Regions from separate parts of the Luteococcus sp. Sow4_B9 genome, predicted to be linked through region 2. Evidence: predicted binding sites of a transcription regulator. Region 2 holds the regulator's gene; the other holds the start of a gene.
The links. Region 2 encodes HrcA, which represses chaperone genes, less so after heat shock. Its sites were predicted from a motif close to TTGGCACTCGNNNNNNNCGAGTGCCAA; they were not measured.

Region 1 (9,081 bases), on a different contig from region 2:
CCACGCCATCCTTCCACGCCGCCCCCTTCCCTGCGGCGCGAGCACCTCCGGAAGCAAGCCCCGTGCATCTCGGCGCCCAGTCCAGCGGTCGCGACAATTCCCGCGGCGGGCTGCCGGTGCGGCGCTCCTGCGACAGAATTGGGTCATGACCGAAGCCGACTTCTCCTCGCTCCCACAGGTTTCCATCGATGACCTGACCGACGATGCCGTCATCCTCGACGTGCGTGACCAGTCCCAGTGGGATGCGGGTCACGCCCCGGGCGCCATTCACATCCCGCTGACCCAGCTCCTCGCTCGGCTGGATGAGCTGCCCACGCTGTCCGGACCGATTCCGGTGAGCTGCGGTGGCGGAACGAAGGCCAAGAAGGCGACGGCCATGCTCATCGAGCGCGGCGTCGACGCGGCCGAACTGACCGGTGGCATGAGGGCCTGGAAGTCAAAGGGCCGGCCGCTGGCCCAGTGAGGGGCCGCGGCCGGCCGGTGGAGCCTCTGACAGGATTCGAACCCGCGACATCCTCTTTACAAGAGAGGCGCTCTACCGACTGAGCTACAGAGGCGTGCCGACGGCAGGACCGTTGGCTGGGGTCAATTGTGCCCAGCCAACGGGCCCGCTGTCGATTCTCAGACGCCGGGCGCGGCGAGGAAGGCCGTGGCGTTGCCGGTGACGGTGACATCCTCGCCGGCCTCCAGGAAGGCAGCCTCGCCCTTCTTCAGGGTCGTGCCATCGGAGCCCGTCAGGTCACCGTCGACGACGAGCAGGGTCCGCCCGGAGCCCGTGGCCGGCAGCCGCACCTCGATGCCATCGCGCAGGTCCAGCTGCCAGAGGGCAAACTCGGGGGCCGGGGTGGGATAGCGGCTTAGGCCGGGGGCTTCCTCCACGGCGCGCACCAGCTCCACCGGGGCGGCGTCGAAGTCCACCACCGAGACCAGTGCGTCCACGTCGATGTGCTTGGGGGTCAGGCCACCGCGCAGCACATTGTCCGAGTTCGCCATGATCTCGATCCCAGTGCCCTTGAGGTAGGCGTGCATGTTGCCGGCGGGCAGGAAGACCCCCTCGCCCGGCTGCATCGTGAAGCGGTTCATCATCAACGCGGCCAGGATCGAACCGTCGCCCGGGTAGTACTCGTCGAGCATCACCGCAGTGCGGCAGAAGTCTCCGAAATCGCCCTCGTCCTCGACGTGGGGGAGGCAGCGCGCGACGGTCTCATTGGCCAGGTCGCGACGCTCATCGGTCTGGCCGAGGGCGTCCAGGAAGACCTCCATCAGGCCGGCCGAGCCGCGGCGCAGTCGCAGTGGAGCCACCATCTGGTCCAGGGCCGGGATGCCCACCTGCTCGAAGAGTTCCGCGGTCTTCAGGGTGTCGCGGAAACCGCACAGCGCGTCGAAGGGGGTCAGCGCCAGCATCAGCTCCGGCTTGGGCCAGGAGTCCTTGTAGGTGCGCTTGGGGTCGTCCAGCGGGATCCCCTGCTCGTTCTCCCGGGCGAAACCCTCCTCAGCCTGGGCGCGGGTCGGGTGCGCCTGCAGGGAGAGGGGACGGTTGGCAGCCAGAACCTTGAGCAGGTAGGGCAGGCAGGGGCCGAAGCTGTCGACGCTGGCCGTCCCGACGATGCCGGGGTTCTGCTGGATCAGCTGGTCCAGCGGCTGGCCGTCAACGGTCGAGGGGGCGCTGGCGTGTGCTCCGAGCCAGTACTCGGCCTGCGGTTCCGCTGTGGCCTCGATCCCCAGGATCTCAGGGATCGCCGTCGTCGATCCCCACGCGTAGTGCTGGAGGGTGCCCGACATCTGGTGCATGCGTCTGGTGTCCTTCGTGGTCCGGGTACGGCTCCCGAGTGGCCGTGCGCACGTCCAGTCTGGCAGCTCGGGGGGTGAGCTGGCATCCTTCAGAACTGTCGTTCGGCCAGCCCGGGGTGACTCCGGGCCTAGAATCGTCCGCATGCCCGATGCCCTTTGCGACCAGACGCCCAGCGGTCTCGACCAGTTGGAACTGGCCGTACTGGACTTCGCGGCCAGCCGGCCTGCGACCGCCCGTTCCGTGCGGGAGCAGGAGGTCAGGGATCTTTTCGGTATCTCGCTGCCGCGATACCACCAGCTGCTCAACCAGGTGATCGACGAGCCGGCGGCCCTCCAGCGTCATCCTCTGCTGGTGAAGCGGCTCCAGCGGCTGCGTGGGCAGCGGGCGCAGGCCCGTTCCGCCGCCCGGTTGCCTGGCTGATTTCTCACCAGATCTCCAGCAGGTGCACATTTCGCTTGGCGCGCAAGTCCTCGCGATCGCCGGCCGGCGCGCACTACCGTCGAATTCACTGGCCGATCCGCAAGGGTCGACCATCCCGACGAATGTGAGGAGCAGTCATGGGTTTCGGTGACAAGATCGACAATCTCAAGGACCAGGCGGTTGGCAAGGCCAAGCAGGCGGCCGGTGACGCCACGGACAACGAGCGACTGCAGACCGAGGGTGCCGCGCAGGAGTTCGACGGCCAGGTGGGCCAGAAGGTCGAAGGGGCCAAGGACAAGGTCAACGACGTCGTTGAGGACCTGAAGAACTGAGTTCGCCTGACAGGCTGAAGTAGCCCTGACGGACTGAAGTAACTCAGCCCCGACAAGGGGCGATCGTGCTCGGTGCTCCCGTGGGAGTACCGGGCACGGTCACGTTCCCGTCGGGTAACCGCCGTCGCGCAGGTTCGCCTGGCGCTCGAAGAAGTTGCCGGTGGCATGGTCGCCGTGGTGCAGCAGTGACCACAGCGCCATGGAGCCGTAGAGCGGAAGGAAGGGCAGCCCAGCGCACATCGCCCACTGCCAGGCGTGGCTCTCCTCGTGCTCGAGCAATCCGGGACGACGCGCCAACAGCGCTGCCAGATCGGGGTGGCCAGTGGTCACCACATTGCCGATGGTGAAGGCCGATCCGGCCGGGAAGCCCCATCGGTAGCCATCGGCGAACCACAGTCCCCGAGGCCCGCGGCGAAGCCTGGCCCCACCCAAACGCGCGACGATGAGGCCCGCCGGGGTGCTCAGGTTCGACCAGTTGCCGACATTGCGCACCGCGAGCATCGTTCGAGAGGCCGGTTGGCGGCCGGGGGAGGGCTTGACCACGCGGCCATTCTGCCCGTCGTCGATGGGTCTTTGCACTCTCTTGTGTCGAGTGCTAAAAATGGAGTTGGCACTCAGGGTAATCGAGTGCCAGCGCGAGGTCATCGATGAGGCCCCAGGGCCGTCCGTCGCGGGCATCGGGACACACGCGCCACAAGACACTGACAGAACCGGGGCCAATGGCCCCTTACGCGGGAGGACTCCCGAAAGACCATGGCAAAGCTGATCGAATTCAACATCGAGGCCCGCCGCGGACTCGAGCGGGGCATGAACACCCTGGCTGACGCGGTCAAGGTCACCCTCGGCCCCAAGGGCCGCAATGTCGTCCTGGAGAAGAAGTGGGGCGCCCCCACCATCACCAATGACGGCGTGTCCATCGCCAAGGAGATCGAGCTCGAGGATCCCTTCGAGAAGATCGGTGCCGAGCTCGTCAAGGAGGTCGCCAAGAAGACCGACGACGTCGCAGGTGACGGCACCACCACCGCCACCGTGCTGGCCCAGGCAATGGTCCGTGAGGGTCTGCGCAATGTGACCGCAGGCGCCAACCCGATGGGTCTCAAGAAGGGCATCGAGACCGCCGTCAAGGCCATCAGCGAGGAGCTGGGCACGATGGCCATCGACGTCGAGACCAAGGAGCAGATCGCCGCCACCGCGTCGATCTCCGCCGCCGACCCGACCGTCGGCGAGATCATCGCCGAGGCGATGGACAAGGTGGGCAAGGAAGGCGTCATCACCGTCGAGGAGTCGAACACCTTCGGCCTCGACCTCGAGCTCACCGAGGGCATGCGCTTCGACAAGGGCTACATCAGCCCCTACTTCGTCACCGACACCGAGTCGATGGTGGCGGAGCTCGAGAACCCCTACATCCTGCTCGTCGACGGCAAGGTCTCCTCGCTGAAGGAGCTGCTGCCCGTCCTCGAGAAGGTCATGCAGTCCAGCCGTCCGCTGCTGGTCATCGCCGAGGACACCGACGGTGAGGCCCTGGCCGGCCTGATCGTCAACAAGATCCGTGGCACCTTCAAGTCGGTTGCCGTCAAGGCGCCCGGCTTCGGTGACCGTCGCAAGGCCATGCTGGCCGACATCGCCATCCTGACCGGCGGCACCGTCATCAGCCAGGAGGTGGGCCTCTCGCTGGAGACCGCCACCCTGGAGCTGCTGGGCCAGGCCCGCAGCGTCGTGGTGACCAAGGACGAGACCACCATCGTCGATGGTGCTGGTGACGCCGAGCAGATCGCCGGCCGCGTGGCCCAGATCCGCAAGGAGATCGAGAACTCGGACTCCGACTACGACCGCGAGAAGCTGCAGGAGCGCCTCGCCAAGCTGGCCGGCGGCGTGGCCGTCATCAAGGTCGGCGCGGCCACCGAGGTGGAGCTCAAGGAGCGCAAGCACCGCATCGAGGACGCCGTCCGCAATGCCAAGGCTGCCGTCGAGGAGGGCATCGTCCCCGGTGGTGGCGTGGCGCTGATCCAGGCCGCCAAGAACGTCAAGCTCGACCAGCTCGAGGGTGACGAGGCCACCGGCGCCCAGATCGTGCTGCAGGCCGCTCAGGCCCCGCTGCGCCAGATCGCCCTCAACGCTGGCCTTGAGGGTGGCGTCATCGCGGAGAAGGTTGCCAACCTGCCCGTCGGTGAGGGCCTCAACGCCGCCACCGGCGAGTACGTGAAGATGGTTGAGTCGGGCATCATCGACCCGGCCAAGGTGACCCGTTCTGCCCTGCAGAACGCCGCCTCCATCGCCGCGCTCTTCCTCACCACCGAGGCTGTCATCGCGGATGCCCCCGAGAAGGCCGCTCCGGCCATGCCCGGCGGCGACGAGATGGGCGGCATGGGCTTCTGATCCCGCCCGCACGCTGCGTCCCACGAGGGCGGCTCCCCACAAGGGGGGTCGCCCTCGTGGCCTGTCCCGCCCATTCTGTTGTCCCGCCCAGTGTGCTCTCCCGCCCAGTGTGCAGGGCGGTCCAGTGTGCAGGGCGGTCACTGACCTCCCGACGCACTAGATTGGGAAGACGTTTCAGTGGCAGGAAGGGTTGGCGGGGGACATGCAGGCGCAGTCGAGCTGGACGCGGCACCTGGGGCAGGTGTTGGGGCTCTATGCGCTGACCAGGATCCTGGGCCTCCTGGCCCTCTATGGGTTGCACCAACGGGAATCACTTGGCTGGCGTCGCGTCTTCGCTCCCTGGGACGGCCCCTTCTATCTGGACATCGCCCACCTTGGTTACCCCGACGAGGTTCCGCAGGCCGGACAGATCAATGAGGCCCGCGGCGCCTTCTTCCCGCTCTTCCCGCTGGTGGTCAGGGCCCTGGTGCGGATCACCCAGCTGCCACCGGTGACCGTGGCGGTGGTCCTGAACCTCTGTCTGGGTGCGGTGGCCGCTGCGCTCATGTTGTGGCTGGGGCGCAGGATCACCACGCCTCTGGCTGCTCGGCGAGCGGCGCTGCTTTTCGTCGTGATGCCAGGCCTGGCCACCAGCACCCTGGTGATGTCGGATCCGCTGATGGTGACACTTGCCATCGCCAGCATGGCTGCCCTCCATGACCGTCGCTGGCTGGTGGCCGGGTTGCTGGCCGCCGACGCGTCCGCCACCAGACCCAATGGCGTCGGCCTGGTGGCTGCCGGTGCCGTGGCAGGTGCCCTGTGCTGGCCCGGTGTCTGGCCCTGGCTGCGCACGGCACTGGGGCGGAGTCGGCTTGGTCGCTGGCTCCTCGAGTGGCAGGAAGGACAGGCCCGCCTGGAGCCGGCACCCACTCTCGTCCCCACTCGGGGGGCCGTGCTGGCACCGGCCCTCGCCCCGCTGGGAATCCTCGGCTACTGGGTGTGGCTGGGGCGGCACACCGGCGATCCGGCCGCTTGGTTCACCATCCAGGACCGCTTCTGGGGGCAGGGCTTTGACCTGGGGTGGAAGTTCTGGCTGATCCTCAAGAACCCACTGGAGCTGGTCCGGGACCCTGACTACATGGTGACCGAGGCAGGCTTCCTCTTCCTGGCCCTGGTGGTCTGGGCCATCTGGCGTGGCGCCCGGATCCCGTGGGTGCCCGCCGCCTATGCCCTGTTGCTCACGGCCCAGATGGTCCTCTTCTCCGGTGTGGGCCCGCGGGGTCGCTTCCTGATGGCGGCCTTCCCCCTGTTCTGGTTGGTGGGGCAGAAGCTCACCGGGCGTTGGTTCGTGGTGGTCTGTGTCTTCCTGGTTCCGGTGCAGATGGCCCTCACCTGGGCCTGGTCTGCGCAGGTGGTCATTCCCTGACGCCTGTTCGGGTGTCGCGCCTCCCTGGGGGAATTCACCGGCCTAGACTTTCGGTCTGTTGTCCATGATGTGGGAGGTGTCTTGGCCGGGGAGCAGAGGCAGCGCATTGCATATCTGGACCTGTTGCGGTGCGGGGCCGCCGCCGCCGTCGTTCTTCTGCATGCATCTGGTCTGGAATGGGGCCTGACCGATCCCCACACGCGGGGATGGCGTGAACTGGCCTATCTGGATGCCGCAACCCGGTGGTGCGTTCCGATCTTCTTCATGCTGACCGGGGCCCTCTTCCTTCGTCGCCGCCGCCAGCCGACATGGAATTCACTGCTGCGCCGCTCCATCCCGCGGCTCCTGGGAGCGCTGGTCTTCTGGGGTCTGGTCTACAGCTGGTTCGATCCCTTTCTGAAAGGGCAGGAATTCGAGCGAGATGGTGCATTGCGAACACTGCCCGTCTCGTACTACCACTTGTGGTTCCTGCCCGTGATGATCGGTGTCTACCTGGTCTTGCCAGTCCTGTGGTGGATCTTCCGGGAGCGACGGCTGGCCAAGGGGATGGTCATTCTGTGGGCCGCCTTCATGAGCGCAAACTCCCTGGCGCCCTTCGAACCCACCGGGATCCTGTGGCGCGCCCTGGAGTGGGTCACGCCGCCCCAGGTGACCGGCTACGCGATGTTCGTCCTGCTGGGGGGCCTGCTGGCCACCACTGACCGTCGGCCGCCCCCGGGATGGCTGGTAGGGCTCTTTGCAGGGTCAGTGCTGGGCATTGGCGCGCTGACTCTGTGGGACTCCGCGCGGCGAGCCGAGCACATCTTCGTCTGGTTCGAGTACGAGACGCCCCTGGTGGTCACGAGTGCGGTGGCAGTCTTCCTGCTGGCCCAACGCTCTGAGCCCTGGCTCCAACTCCATCCTCGCTTGGCCGCGAGGTTGGGCCAGCTGGGTTCCCTGGCCTTCGGGGTCTACCTGGTTCACCCCATGCTCCTCGGTCTGTTGAGGCAGCAGACCATCCCGCTCGAGCGAGGTCTGGGACGCTCACTCCTGTTCTGGCTTGGTACGTCGGCCACCTCGATGCTGCTGGTCTGGCTGCTGCGGCTGGTGCGTCCACTGCGGGAGCGCATCGTCTGAACGGTTCCGCGGGTCGATCGGACAACGAATCAGCTGCTGGTGGAGGCCGTCGTGGGACATGATGTGACCATGCCTGGACTGCTGGAGGTGACCTGCCTGCACGAGCACGATGCCCGTCGCAGTGCGGAGGGTGGTGCCGACCGCGTGGAACTCGTGGGCACGCTTGAGGGTGGAGGGACATCCCCGGAACCAGCAATGGTCGAGCGAGTGCGGACGGCCGTGGACATCGAGATCCGCCCCGTGCTGCGCCTGCGTGAAGGATTCGGTACGGACGGCGGCGAGTTCACGCGCCTGACGGGGCTCGTGCAGAGCTACCGCGATGCGGGGGCCGACGGGGTGGTCTTCGGCTTCCTGAACGGATACGACGAGGTGGACGTCGAGGTCTGCGCGGCCCTGGCCGCCGAGCTTGACTGTCCGTGGACCTTCCATCGAGCCGTCGACCACGCGCTGGACACCGACCGGGCCTGGCGAGCCCTGCTCCCGTTGCCACGGCTGGACCAGGTGCTCAGCGCGGGTTCGGTTCGCGGGGTGGAGTACGGTCTCGACGACTTGTTGGAGCGCTGCCGTCGCGACGATCGGGTGTCGGCGCTGGTGATGGCCGGCGGCGGTCTCCAGCCGGAGCACATTCCCTGGTTGGCGCGCGCGGGGGTGACAGCCTTCCACATCAGTGGCAGTGCGCGACCGCTCGGACAGTACAAGGCCTATGTGGATGCGCCCCTGGTGCGAGCCTGGCGTGAACTGGTGGACGACGAGGTGGGCCGTTGGGGGCCAGACCGGGGCTGAGTGCATCGGCCCGAGGGGAGCGTCGGGGCTGTGGCTCAGTCACCCTCCGCCCGTGTCGCGGCCGCCCGCACGCGGTCGCGTCGGCGTCCGGCCCACCAGTAGGCCATGGCCAGGATCGCGGCCAGTGCCCCCAGGGCGAGGCCCGTCCGCAGCCCGGGCGTGTGGTAGCTGCAGGACAGCTCGGACCGCCCGTCGGCGTGCACGCCCAACAGGCCCGAGCGTGGCTCGACCGGCACCTCGCGCCCGTCCAGGCTGCAGGTCCATCCGCGCTGCGCCGTGGTGGCCACGATGATCGAGCCGCGGATCGGCTGTGCGAATTGCGCATGGATACTTGCCCCGTCGACGTCGATCAACGGTGTCTCCATGCTGGAGACCTGCTGCGCGAGGGAACTGCTGTCCAGACAGGCCAGACCCCCTGGGGTCATGCTGATGCCTGCAGGTGAGCGCCCCGACAGGCGGATGGCCCCCCGCGGCGCCGGGGCCAGGGTCAGCACCCGGCGGTCGAAGCTGCCCATGCGGTGTTTGCCGCCCGAGGCATCAGACCACTCCACCAGCCCATTACCACCGTCGATGAACAGCTGCAGCACCTGCCCCGGTGCGCATGAGGCAGTGGCCACCACCGTCTCGCCGACTCCCACGGTGAGGCGTCCGTTCTGTCGGGGCTCCTTCGAGAAGTGGATGCCTTCTGCTGGGTGATAGACCGGCTCGTCGAGCAGGTCATTGCGCAGGCGGGCGGGACGCGGCAGGCCGGCGGCGGAAGCGGGCGCCGCACCCACCGCGCGCACCATCGCAAAGGCCTCCAGTCGGTCAGTCTGTGTGAGTAGGTGGTCCGACCCTCGCACGGACACCGCGAGGAG
Region 2 (9,081 bases):
CCGCCGCGCACCGGACGGGCCGAGCAGAAGTACACCGCGTCGGGTTCGCGGGCCGCGGCCAGCACGCCGGCGAAGGTGGCGCTGCCCAGCCGCATCTACGTGGAGGGCCGCCACGACGCCGAGCTGGTGGAGAAGGTCTGGGGCGACGACTTGCGCCACGTCGGCGTGGTCGTCGAGTACCTGGGCGGCATCGACGACCTGGTGGGGATCGTCGCCGAGTTCAAGCCCGAGAAGGGGCGACGGCTGGCCGTGCTGGTCGACCACCTGGTGACCGGCTCGAAGGAGACCCGCATCGCCCGCGAGGTGGCCAAGGGTGGTTACGGCGAGTACGTGATGATCGGCGGCCACCGCTTCATCGACGTCTGGCAGGCAGTCAAGCCCGAGCGCATCGGCATCAAGAAGTGGCCCGAGGTGCCGATGGACGTCGACTGGAAGAAGGGCACGCTGTCCGCGCTCGGCCTGCCCCACAAGGACCAGAAGGACGTCGCGCAGGCCTGGCAGGCCATCCTGGCACGGGTGACGAGCTTCCGGGATCTGGACCCCGCCTTCAACACCGAGGTGGAGAAGCTGATCGACTTCGTCACGCAGGACCACCTGGAGGACTTCTGAGCCTCGGGGTGCCGAAGCCCGGTTCACCCCCTGGGCCTGCGTGCCAGGAGGAAGGCCAGCCCGGAGGCCACGGCAGCCAGCCCGGCGCCGACGAGCAGGGCGCTTCCGTGTCCGTGGTGCAGGAAGGGCGCCACGGCGATGGGTCCGAGGATCTGGCCCAGCGAGTAGCCCACCGAGAGGATCGCCACCGCTCGGGCGGTGCCCAGGTGACGCCCCTCGGCCAAGGCCAGTGTGGTGATCCCCATGAAGGTCCCGCCGAAGAGCACGGCCGAGGCCAAGGCGGCGGACAGGCCATCGTGCAGTGCCGGTAGGGACATCCCGATGGCCTGCAGCCCCAGCGCGATACCGAGGAGCACCGGTCGGGAGATCCGCGTGGAGAGTCTGGCCCACACGACGCAGGACGGCAGTGCTGCCAGACCCACCAGAATCCAGGTCCAGACACCGGCAGAACTCCCGGCCGAGGTCTGGACGGCGGCCACGAGGAAGGTGCCGGCGATGATGTAGCCCGCGCCCTCGAGGAAGTAGAGCGTGCACAGCACCACGAAGCTGGCGGGGGTGCGTTGCCGGGAAGCAGACAGTCGAGGGCCGACAGCGGGGGCGGTGGCCAGATTCCATGACAGTGCCAACAGCGCTGCGGCGGCGGCCGCCGACGCCGCCCATGCCAGCCGCCAGTCTCCGAGCTGCCGGCAGCCCGCCACCAGCAGCCCGGACAGGACGATTCCCACGCCGACACCCCCATAGGCCCAGCCCGCCAGCTGTGGGGAACGCGCCGCAGCCACCTCCAGCACCGAATGGGAGGCCACCAGGAAGAGCAGGGCGCTGAGGGCCCCCGCCACCGTCCGGGCCACCAACCACACCTCGACGCTCCTGGTCAGGGGCATCACCGCCAGGCTGAGGACCAACAGGATCGAGCACGCGCGAAGGGATGCCCTGGACCGTGCCGCACGCTGCCAGAAGGTGCCCAGCACCATGCCGAGGAGGTAGCCGAGGTAGTTGCTGGACGCGAGGAAGGCTCCCAGTGCGGGGGAGAGCGAGGCCTGCTCGGTCATCAGCGGCAGGATGGGCGTGTAGGAGAAACGACCGATGCCCATGGCCGCGGCCAATGCGCACGCGGCTGCGACGATCTGTCGGATGGCCCCGTGCTCGGGCGCCATGGTCTGGTGGCAGGTCATGGCGCAACGCTAGGAGCCTCCGTCGGGAAGCGGGAAATACCTCAAGACCGTGATTTATGCTTCGTGGGCATGAGCGTCGAAGTGCGTCACCTGCGGGCGCTGGTGGCGATCGCGGACCACGGTGGCTTCTCTGCGGCGGCCGACGAGTTGCGGATCTCCCAGCCAGTGGTGTCGCGAACCATCCAGCAGTTGGAGTCCCTGGTGGGTCGCAGCCTGGTGGACCGCAGCACGCGTCGGGTGGAGCTGACCCGGGCGGGGGAGGCCCTGGCCGAGGATGCCCGAGGGCTGTTGGCGCAGCTCGACGGAGCCATCGAACGGGCAGCCGGGCAGACGCTGCTGCGGGTGGGCTTCCACTGGGTGCTCCCGAGCCCCTGGACAGTCCAGCTGCAGACTGCGCTGCGGGACCGCACCGGCATGGAGTTGCGGCTGTTGCGGCGCGACGACGTCTGGTCGGCTCTGCTGACGGGCAGGCTGGACCTGGCACTCGTGCGCACGAAACCTCCGTCCGACGGATTCCAGTTGCACCTGCTCGGTACCGAGCCACGGGTGGCAGTCGTGGCCAGCCGGCACCAGCTGGCCGGACGGGAGTCGCTGGCGTGGGCAGAGTTGCGGCGGCATCCACTGGTCGTCAACACGGTCAGCGGGACGACTACCGCCGAATCGTGGCCCGAGGAGCAGCGTCCGAGCAGGGTCTTGACCTGTGCCAACTACGACGAGTGGATCGAACTGGTGGCCTCCGGGCAGGGAGTGGGGGCCTTGCCCTTGTCGGCGGCGGATGCGCGGCAGCACCCGGGCCTGCGGACCATTGCGCTGGAGGATGCTCCCCAGGTCAGTCTCTGGTTGGCGCACCGGCGCGGCCTGGCGGAGCAGTGGGTGGGGAAGATCGTGGAACTGGCGCGGGCGATGCCACTGTAGGGCGGCGAGTCGCTCCAGGCCTCACGATCCGGTACGAAGCCTGACTAGGCTGGGGGCATGGCGAGTACCCAGGACGTCCTTGATCTCATGCGGCAGGTCGCTGCCGAGGTCATCACCCCCCGATTTCGTGCCCTGAGCACGGGCGAGGTGGAGCAGAAGACCCCGGGTGACTACGTGACCGTCGCCGACCGTGAGGCCGAGGTGCTCCTCACCCGGGAGCTCACCAGGATGTTCCCCGACGCGGTGGTCGTCGGCGAGGAGGCTTGCTTCACCAACCCCAGCCTGGAGTTCAGCCTGCCGGGCACCCGTCACGCCTTCACCGTCGACCCGGTGGACGGCACCCGCAATTTCGTCAAGGGCAGCCCCGACCACGCGGTGATGATCGCCGAGCTGGTGGACGGCATCACCACCAGGTCCTGGATCTGGCAGCCCGAGCACGGCGACGCCTACGTGGCCGAGCGAGGCGCCGGGGTGGAGCTCAACGGCCATGTGCTGGTGCGCGACGAGCAGCCCCGACTGCCGCTGGGAGCCACCAGCAAGGACAGTCGTCACGGCTTCGTCGGCGGGGGAGAGCTGGCACCCGTGGTGGAGAGCGCGTGGAGCTGCGGGATCGACTACCCCTACCTGCTAGAGGGCAAGGTGGACTACCTCGTCTACAAGAACGTGCACCCGTGGGACCACCTGCCGGGCGCGCTGATGGTGACCGAGCTGGGTGGTGCGGTGCGCAACTTCCGCGGCGTCGACTACACCGCGGCCTGGACCGGCCCCGGAGTCATCGCCGCGGCCACCCCCGAGATCGCGGAGACCGTGCAGCGACTGTGGCGCGAGCCCTGATCTTGCCGGTCAGAGCAGGGGCAGCAGGCGACTCTTGGTGACGCCCTTGGCCGCCAGTGCCCGGTAGAGCCAGGGCAGGGCATTGCCCACGGTCTGCGGCGCGAAGGGCCATTCGACCTCCCGCGGACCGTTGAGGTCGGCGACCACGTCCTCGATGGTGAGCCCCTTCTTGACGCAGTCCTCCGCGGTTGCCCAGAGCATGGAGATGTCGGCGCGCTGCTTGGTGACCTCCTCCAGGGTGGCCACCGGGCCGTGCCCGGGGATGAACAGCGTGTCGCTCTTGGCATTGCTCATCACCCCGTCGATGGCCTTGGGCCAGGTGTCGACGTGGGAGTCGGGGCCGACCATGGGATCTGCGGAGGTCTCGAGCATGTCGCCGGTGAAGACCACCCGGGCGTCGGGCACCTGGACGAACAGGTCGGAATCGCTGTGGCCATTGCCCAGATGGACGATCTCGACCGTGCGCCCGCCCAGGTCGACGGCCTTGATCAGCCCCATCGGATCGGTGGGGCCGACCAGTTCGGAGACATCGAAGCCCAGATCGCGCCGAATCACCTCGGGATCGACGTCGGGATCATTGGTCCCGTCCAAGTGGTGCAGCAGGTTCTCGTGCCCGATGCTCACGACGTGCGGGATGCCGGCCAGCCCGTAGAAGTGGTCGAAGTGCGCGTGGGTGACCACCACGTGCGTGACCGGGCGGCCTGCCACCTCGGCCGCGCTGGCCGCCAGCTCCCGTCCCTGACTGGGGGAGGAACCGGTGTCCACCAGCATCACACCGCTGTGGCCGATGATCAGCCCGGCATTGACCGAGGCCGGCTGCAACTGCACCACGTGGATGCCGTCACGGACGAGCTGCCAGTCACCGATCGAGAATTCGCGCATGGCCACGAGCCTAGCCGTCTGCTCGCGGAACGGGACACGCGCTTTGGCACTCCCTTGCCCTGAGTGCCAATATGGAGAGGCCGTGACATGGATGGCGCTGGGAGGGGAGGGATCATGCTGGACGAACGCAAGATGGACGTGCTCAAGGCGATCGTCACCGACTACGTCAGCAGCAAGGAGCCCGTCGGCTCGAAGGCGCTGGTGGAGCGTCACCAGCTCAAGGTCTCTCCGGCGACCGTTCGCAATGACATGGCCGTGCTGGAGGAGGAGGGCTACATCACCCAGCCGCACACCAGCGCGGGACGCATTCCGACCGACAAGGGCTACCGCCTGTTCGTCGACCGGTTGGCCACCGTCAAGCCGCTGTCGGCGGCAGAGAAGCGCGCGATCCAGACCTTCATGGCAGGCGCGCTCGACCTGGACGACATCGTCACCCGCACGGTGAGGTTGCTCGCGCAGGTGACCCAGCAGGTGGCCATCGTGCAGTACCCGATCAGTTCCACCGCCCAGGTGCGCCACATCGAGCTGGTGAGCCTGACCAGCGACCGGGTGCTGGTGATCCTGATCAACTCCACCGGTCGGGTGGACCAGCGTTCCGTGGAACTGCCGATGCACTCCGAACAGTCCCTGGCGGAGCTTCGGACGCGGCTCAACCAGGCGGTGGTCGGCCTGACCCCGGCCCAGGGCGCCGACAAGTTGTCGAGCCTGTTGGGGGAACTGCCGGACACGATCGCGCGCACCAGCGTCAACACCGTGGTGGCCACCGTGTTGGAGATGCTGGCCGACGACCCGTCGACCCGCGTCGCCGTGGCGGGCGTGCCGCACCTGAGTCGCTTCGGCGACCAATTCGAGACAGCCGTGAAGCCCGTCCTCGAAGCACTTGAGGAGCAGGTGGTGCTGCTGCACCTGCTGGGTGAGGCTGCCTCCAGCCCGTCCGATGTCACGGTGCGCATCGGTCAGGAGAATCCCTTTGAACGCCTCCAGTCGACCTCACTGGTGGCCAGCACCTATGGTTCGTTGGACGATTCCTGGGCCACCCTGGGAATCGTCGGGCCAACCCGCATGGACTACCCCTCAACCATGGCCTCGGTTCGTGCCGTGGCCCGCTATGTTGGCCGCTTCCTGGCAGAAGGATGACTTTCACTCCCATGAGTTCTGACTACTACGAGATCCTGGGCGTCGAGCGCGACGCAACGCCCGAGCAGATCAAGAAGGCCTACCGCCGGATGGCCATGAAGATGCATCCCGATGTGTCCAATGAGCCGGATGCCGACGAGAAGTTCAAGCAGATCCAGGAGGCCTATGAGGTCCTCTCCGATCCGCAGAAGAAGGCGATCTTCGACCGTGGCGGAGACCCGATGGGCGGGGGCTTCGGCGGAATGGGTGGCGCGGGTGGATTCGGCGGCTTCCCCGGTGGCGGATTCGGTGGCGGGTTCGACTTCACGAACCTCGTCGATGCGATGTTCGGCCAGCAGGCGCAGCGTGGACCGCGCTCTCGGGTCCGTCGCGGTCAGGATGCCCTGGTGCGGCAGAGCCTGACTCTGGCCGAGGCCGCATTTGGTGTGACCAAGCCGTTGAGCGTGGAGACAGCGGTGGTGTGCCCCAAGTGCACCGGATCTGGCTGCTCTGAAGGCTCCGAGCCGGTCACCTGCAGCACCTGCAGTGGCAATGGGGAGATCACCCAGATCCAGCGTTCCTTCCTGGGAGACATCCGCACCTCGCAGCCGTGCCCCAACTGCCGCGGCTACGGCACCGTGATTCCGCACCCCTGTGGCGAGTGCTCCGGTGAGGGCCGTGTGCGTTCCAGCCGGACCCTGAATGTGAAGATCCCTGCCGGCGTGAGCACCGGCAATCGGATCCATCTGGAGGGTCAGGGTGAGGTCGGTCCCGGCGGTGGTCCGGCCGGCGACCTGTACGTGGAACTCGTCGTTGCCAACCATGAGGTCTTCAAGCGCGACGGGGACAACATCGAGATGGTGCTCCGGGTCCCCATGACGGCAGCGGCCCTGGGCACGAAGCTGACGATCGACACCCTGGAGGCCGAGCGCGAGGACTCCGATCCTTCGGACGCGACGCTTGAGGTGGAGATTCCTGCCGGGACCCAGAGCGGGACCAGAGTGGCAGTCGCCGGTCGTGGTGTGCCTCGTCTGCGCGGCAGCGGTCGCGGCGAGCTGGGCATCACCTTCGTCGTCCAGACGCCGACGAAGGTGGACGGACACCAGCGCGAGCTCCTGCGACAGCTGGCCGAGGCACGCGGTGAGACGAATGTCACGGCCCAGGTGCACAAGGGCAAGCAGGGGGTCTTCGACCGTCTGAAGGAAGCCTTCGGCGGCTGATGAGCGACGCACTCTTCCTGGCCGATCTCACCGGCGCCTCACCTGGTTCCCACATCGCCGTGACGGGGGACGAGGGGCGTCATGCTGCCGTCGTGAAGCGTATCCAGATGGGGGAGTCGGTACTGGTCTCTGACGGTTCGGGGCGCGCTGTTCGGGGCCCGGTCGTGGAGGTGGGCAAGCAGGGCATCGTCGTCGAGGTGGCTGAGCTGCTCGAGACCCCGTCCGGCCGCTACCGCTGGGTCGGGGTTCAGGCGCTGGCAAAGGGGGATCGGTCGGATCTGGCGGTGGAGACGATGACCGAGCTCGGCGTCGACGAGGTGCTGGCCTGGCAGGCGAGCCGCTCCATCGTGCGGTGGACTGCGGAGAAGTGCCGCAAGGGGCTGGCGAAGTGGGAATCCACGGCCCGGGAGGCCACGAAGCAGTCCCGACGATTCCGGATTCCCGAGGTGGGCTTCGTCTCGACGAAGGAGCTCGTCGCCCGGATCGAACGTGCCAGTCTGGCGCTGGTCCTTCACGAGTCCGCGTCCCAGCACATCGCCGAGGTGGGATTGCCCTCGGCAAGCTCGGCGAACAGTGTGAGTGAGCCTGCTGAGCTCCCGGAGGTGCTGTTCATCGTCGGCCCGGAAGGCGGCATCAGCCCGGACGAATTGGATTTCTTCACCCGGGCCGGTGCCCGGCCGGTCCTGATCAGTGATGGGGTGCTGCGCACGTCGACGGCAGGTGTGGTGGCGCTGGCGCAACTGCAGCTGATGGCCTCGACGGGTTCGGTCGACGGATCACCTACGGGCTCGGCCCGCCGACCTCCTCCGTCGCCTGAGCCTGACGAGGGAGGTGCTCGATGAGCGATTTCGGCTACACGCCGCGCACTGTTCTGGACAATGGCCTGGGCCGCACCGGAACGATTCACACCCCGCATGGGGAGATCCAGACTCCGGCCTTCATCGCCGTGGGCACCAAGGCGACGGTGAAGGCCGTGCTTCCTGAATCCGTGCGCGAGTTCGGCGCGCAGGCCGTGTTGGCCAATGCCTACCACCTGTACCTGCAGCCCGGTAGCGACCTGGTGGACGAGGCAGGTGGCCTGGGCCGTTTCATGAACTGGGACGGTCCCACCTTCACGGACTCCGGCGGTTTCCAGGTGATGAGTCTGGGCGCGGGCTTCAAGAAGGTCATCGAGATGGACTCTGTGAAGGCCGCTTCCGACGATGCCGTCGCGCCCGGCAAGGAACGACTCGCCCACGTCGACGACGATGGCGTGACCTTCAAGAGCCACCTCAATGGGGACCTCCACCGGTTCACGCCAGAGGTGAGCATGCGGGTGCAGCACGAACTGGGGGCGGACATCATGTTTGCCTTCGACGAGCTGACCACGCTGCACAACAGTCGCGGCTACCAGGAGGAATCCCTGGAACGCACCCGCCTGTGGGCCGAACGGTGTCTGGCAGAACATCGTCGCCTGACCCAGGAGCGGGTCGGCAAGCCCTACCAGGCCCTCTTCGGCGTGCTGCAGGGCGCCCAGTACGAGGACCTGCGGCGCAAGGCGGCTCGGGACCTGGGCTCGATGGAGGTGGACGGGCAGCGTTTTGACGGCTTCGGCTATGGCGGCGCATTGGAGAAGGAGAATCTCGGCACCATCTGCTCCTGGATGAGCGAGGAACTGCCCTTCGACAAGCCCCGACATCTGCTGGGAATCAGTGAGCCGGACGACTTCTTCGCAGCGGTGGAGGCCGGGGCGGACACCTTCGACTGTGTCAACCCGAGCCGGGTGGCTCGCAATTCGGCCATCTACACCGCGGACGGCCGCTACAACCTGAGCACGGCCGCCAACCGTCGCGCCTTCGTCCCCCTCGAGGACGGTTGTGACTGCTACACCTGCGCCCACTACACCAGGGCCTACCTGCACCACCTGTTCAAGGCCAAGGAGATGCTGGCCTCCACCCTGGCGACGATCCACAACGAGCGCTTCACGGTGCGTCTGGTTGACCAGATCCGGACGTCCATCGAGGACGGCGCCTTGGAGGACTTCCGCACCGACTTCCTGGGGCGCTTCTACGCGCCCAAGGTGCCAGCCGGCGGGAATGCGTCGTCCTCGCCGAGTGTTGACACCAAGAACTGAACTACACGGATGGAGAGCCCTGCGATGAAGGATCCCCGCGAGCTGTACGAACTGTCCGGTGCACCCGTCTACGGAGCCCCGGCCCTGATGGCGTTGTCCGGCTTCATGGACGCGGGACAGGCGGCCCAGCTTGGCGCCCAGCACCTGATCGACACTCGTCCGAGCCGCATCATCGCCCGCTTCGACGTGGACCAGCTCGTGGACCATCGATCGCGGCGTC

Region 1: the regulator HrcA is predicted to act here: its motif matches at 3,152-3,178, upstream of groL (chaperonin GroEL).

What each region holds. Positions count from the first base shown of each region.
Region 1 covers NZ_JBQKKT010000010.1:10,952-20,032, reverse strand. The annotation lists gene ACTQ49_RS08085 (class I SAM-dependent methyltransferase) at 1-1, opposite strand, end outside; gene ACTQ49_RS08080 (rhodanese-like domain-containing protein) at 146-463, shown strand; tRNA gene ACTQ49_RS08075 (tRNA-Thr) at 482-557, opposite strand; gene manA (mannose-6-phosphate isomerase, class I) at 622-1,791, opposite strand; gene ACTQ49_RS08065 (DUF3263 domain-containing protein) at 1,934-2,212, shown strand; gene ACTQ49_RS08060 (CsbD family protein) at 2,350-2,544, shown strand; gene ACTQ49_RS08055 (hypothetical protein) at 2,644-3,087, opposite strand; gene groL (chaperonin GroEL) at 3,298-4,920, shown strand; gene ACTQ49_RS08045 (hypothetical protein) at 5,123-6,325, shown strand; gene ACTQ49_RS08040 (acyltransferase) at 6,407-7,441, shown strand; gene ACTQ49_RS08035 (copper homeostasis protein CutC) at 7,511-8,224, shown strand; gene ACTQ49_RS08030 (YfhO family protein) at 8,260-9,081, opposite strand, start outside.
Region 2 covers NZ_JBQKKT010000009.1:53,885-62,965, forward strand. The annotation lists gene ACTQ49_RS07625 (DUF3097 domain-containing protein) at 1-609, shown strand, start outside; gene ACTQ49_RS07630 (YbfB/YjiJ family MFS transporter) at 633-1,781, opposite strand; gene ACTQ49_RS07635 (LysR family transcriptional regulator) at 1,851-2,696, shown strand; gene ACTQ49_RS07640 (inositol monophosphatase family protein) at 2,754-3,530, shown strand; gene ACTQ49_RS07645 (MBL fold metallo-hydrolase) at 3,540-4,412, opposite strand; gene hrcA (heat-inducible transcriptional repressor HrcA) at 4,527-5,549, shown strand; gene dnaJ (molecular chaperone DnaJ) at 5,561-6,748, shown strand; gene ACTQ49_RS07660 (16S rRNA (uracil(1498)-N(3))-methyltransferase) at 6,748-7,590, shown strand; gene tgt (tRNA guanosine(34) transglycosylase Tgt) at 7,587-8,861, shown strand; gene ACTQ49_RS07670 (PAC2 family protein) at 8,886-9,081, shown strand, end outside.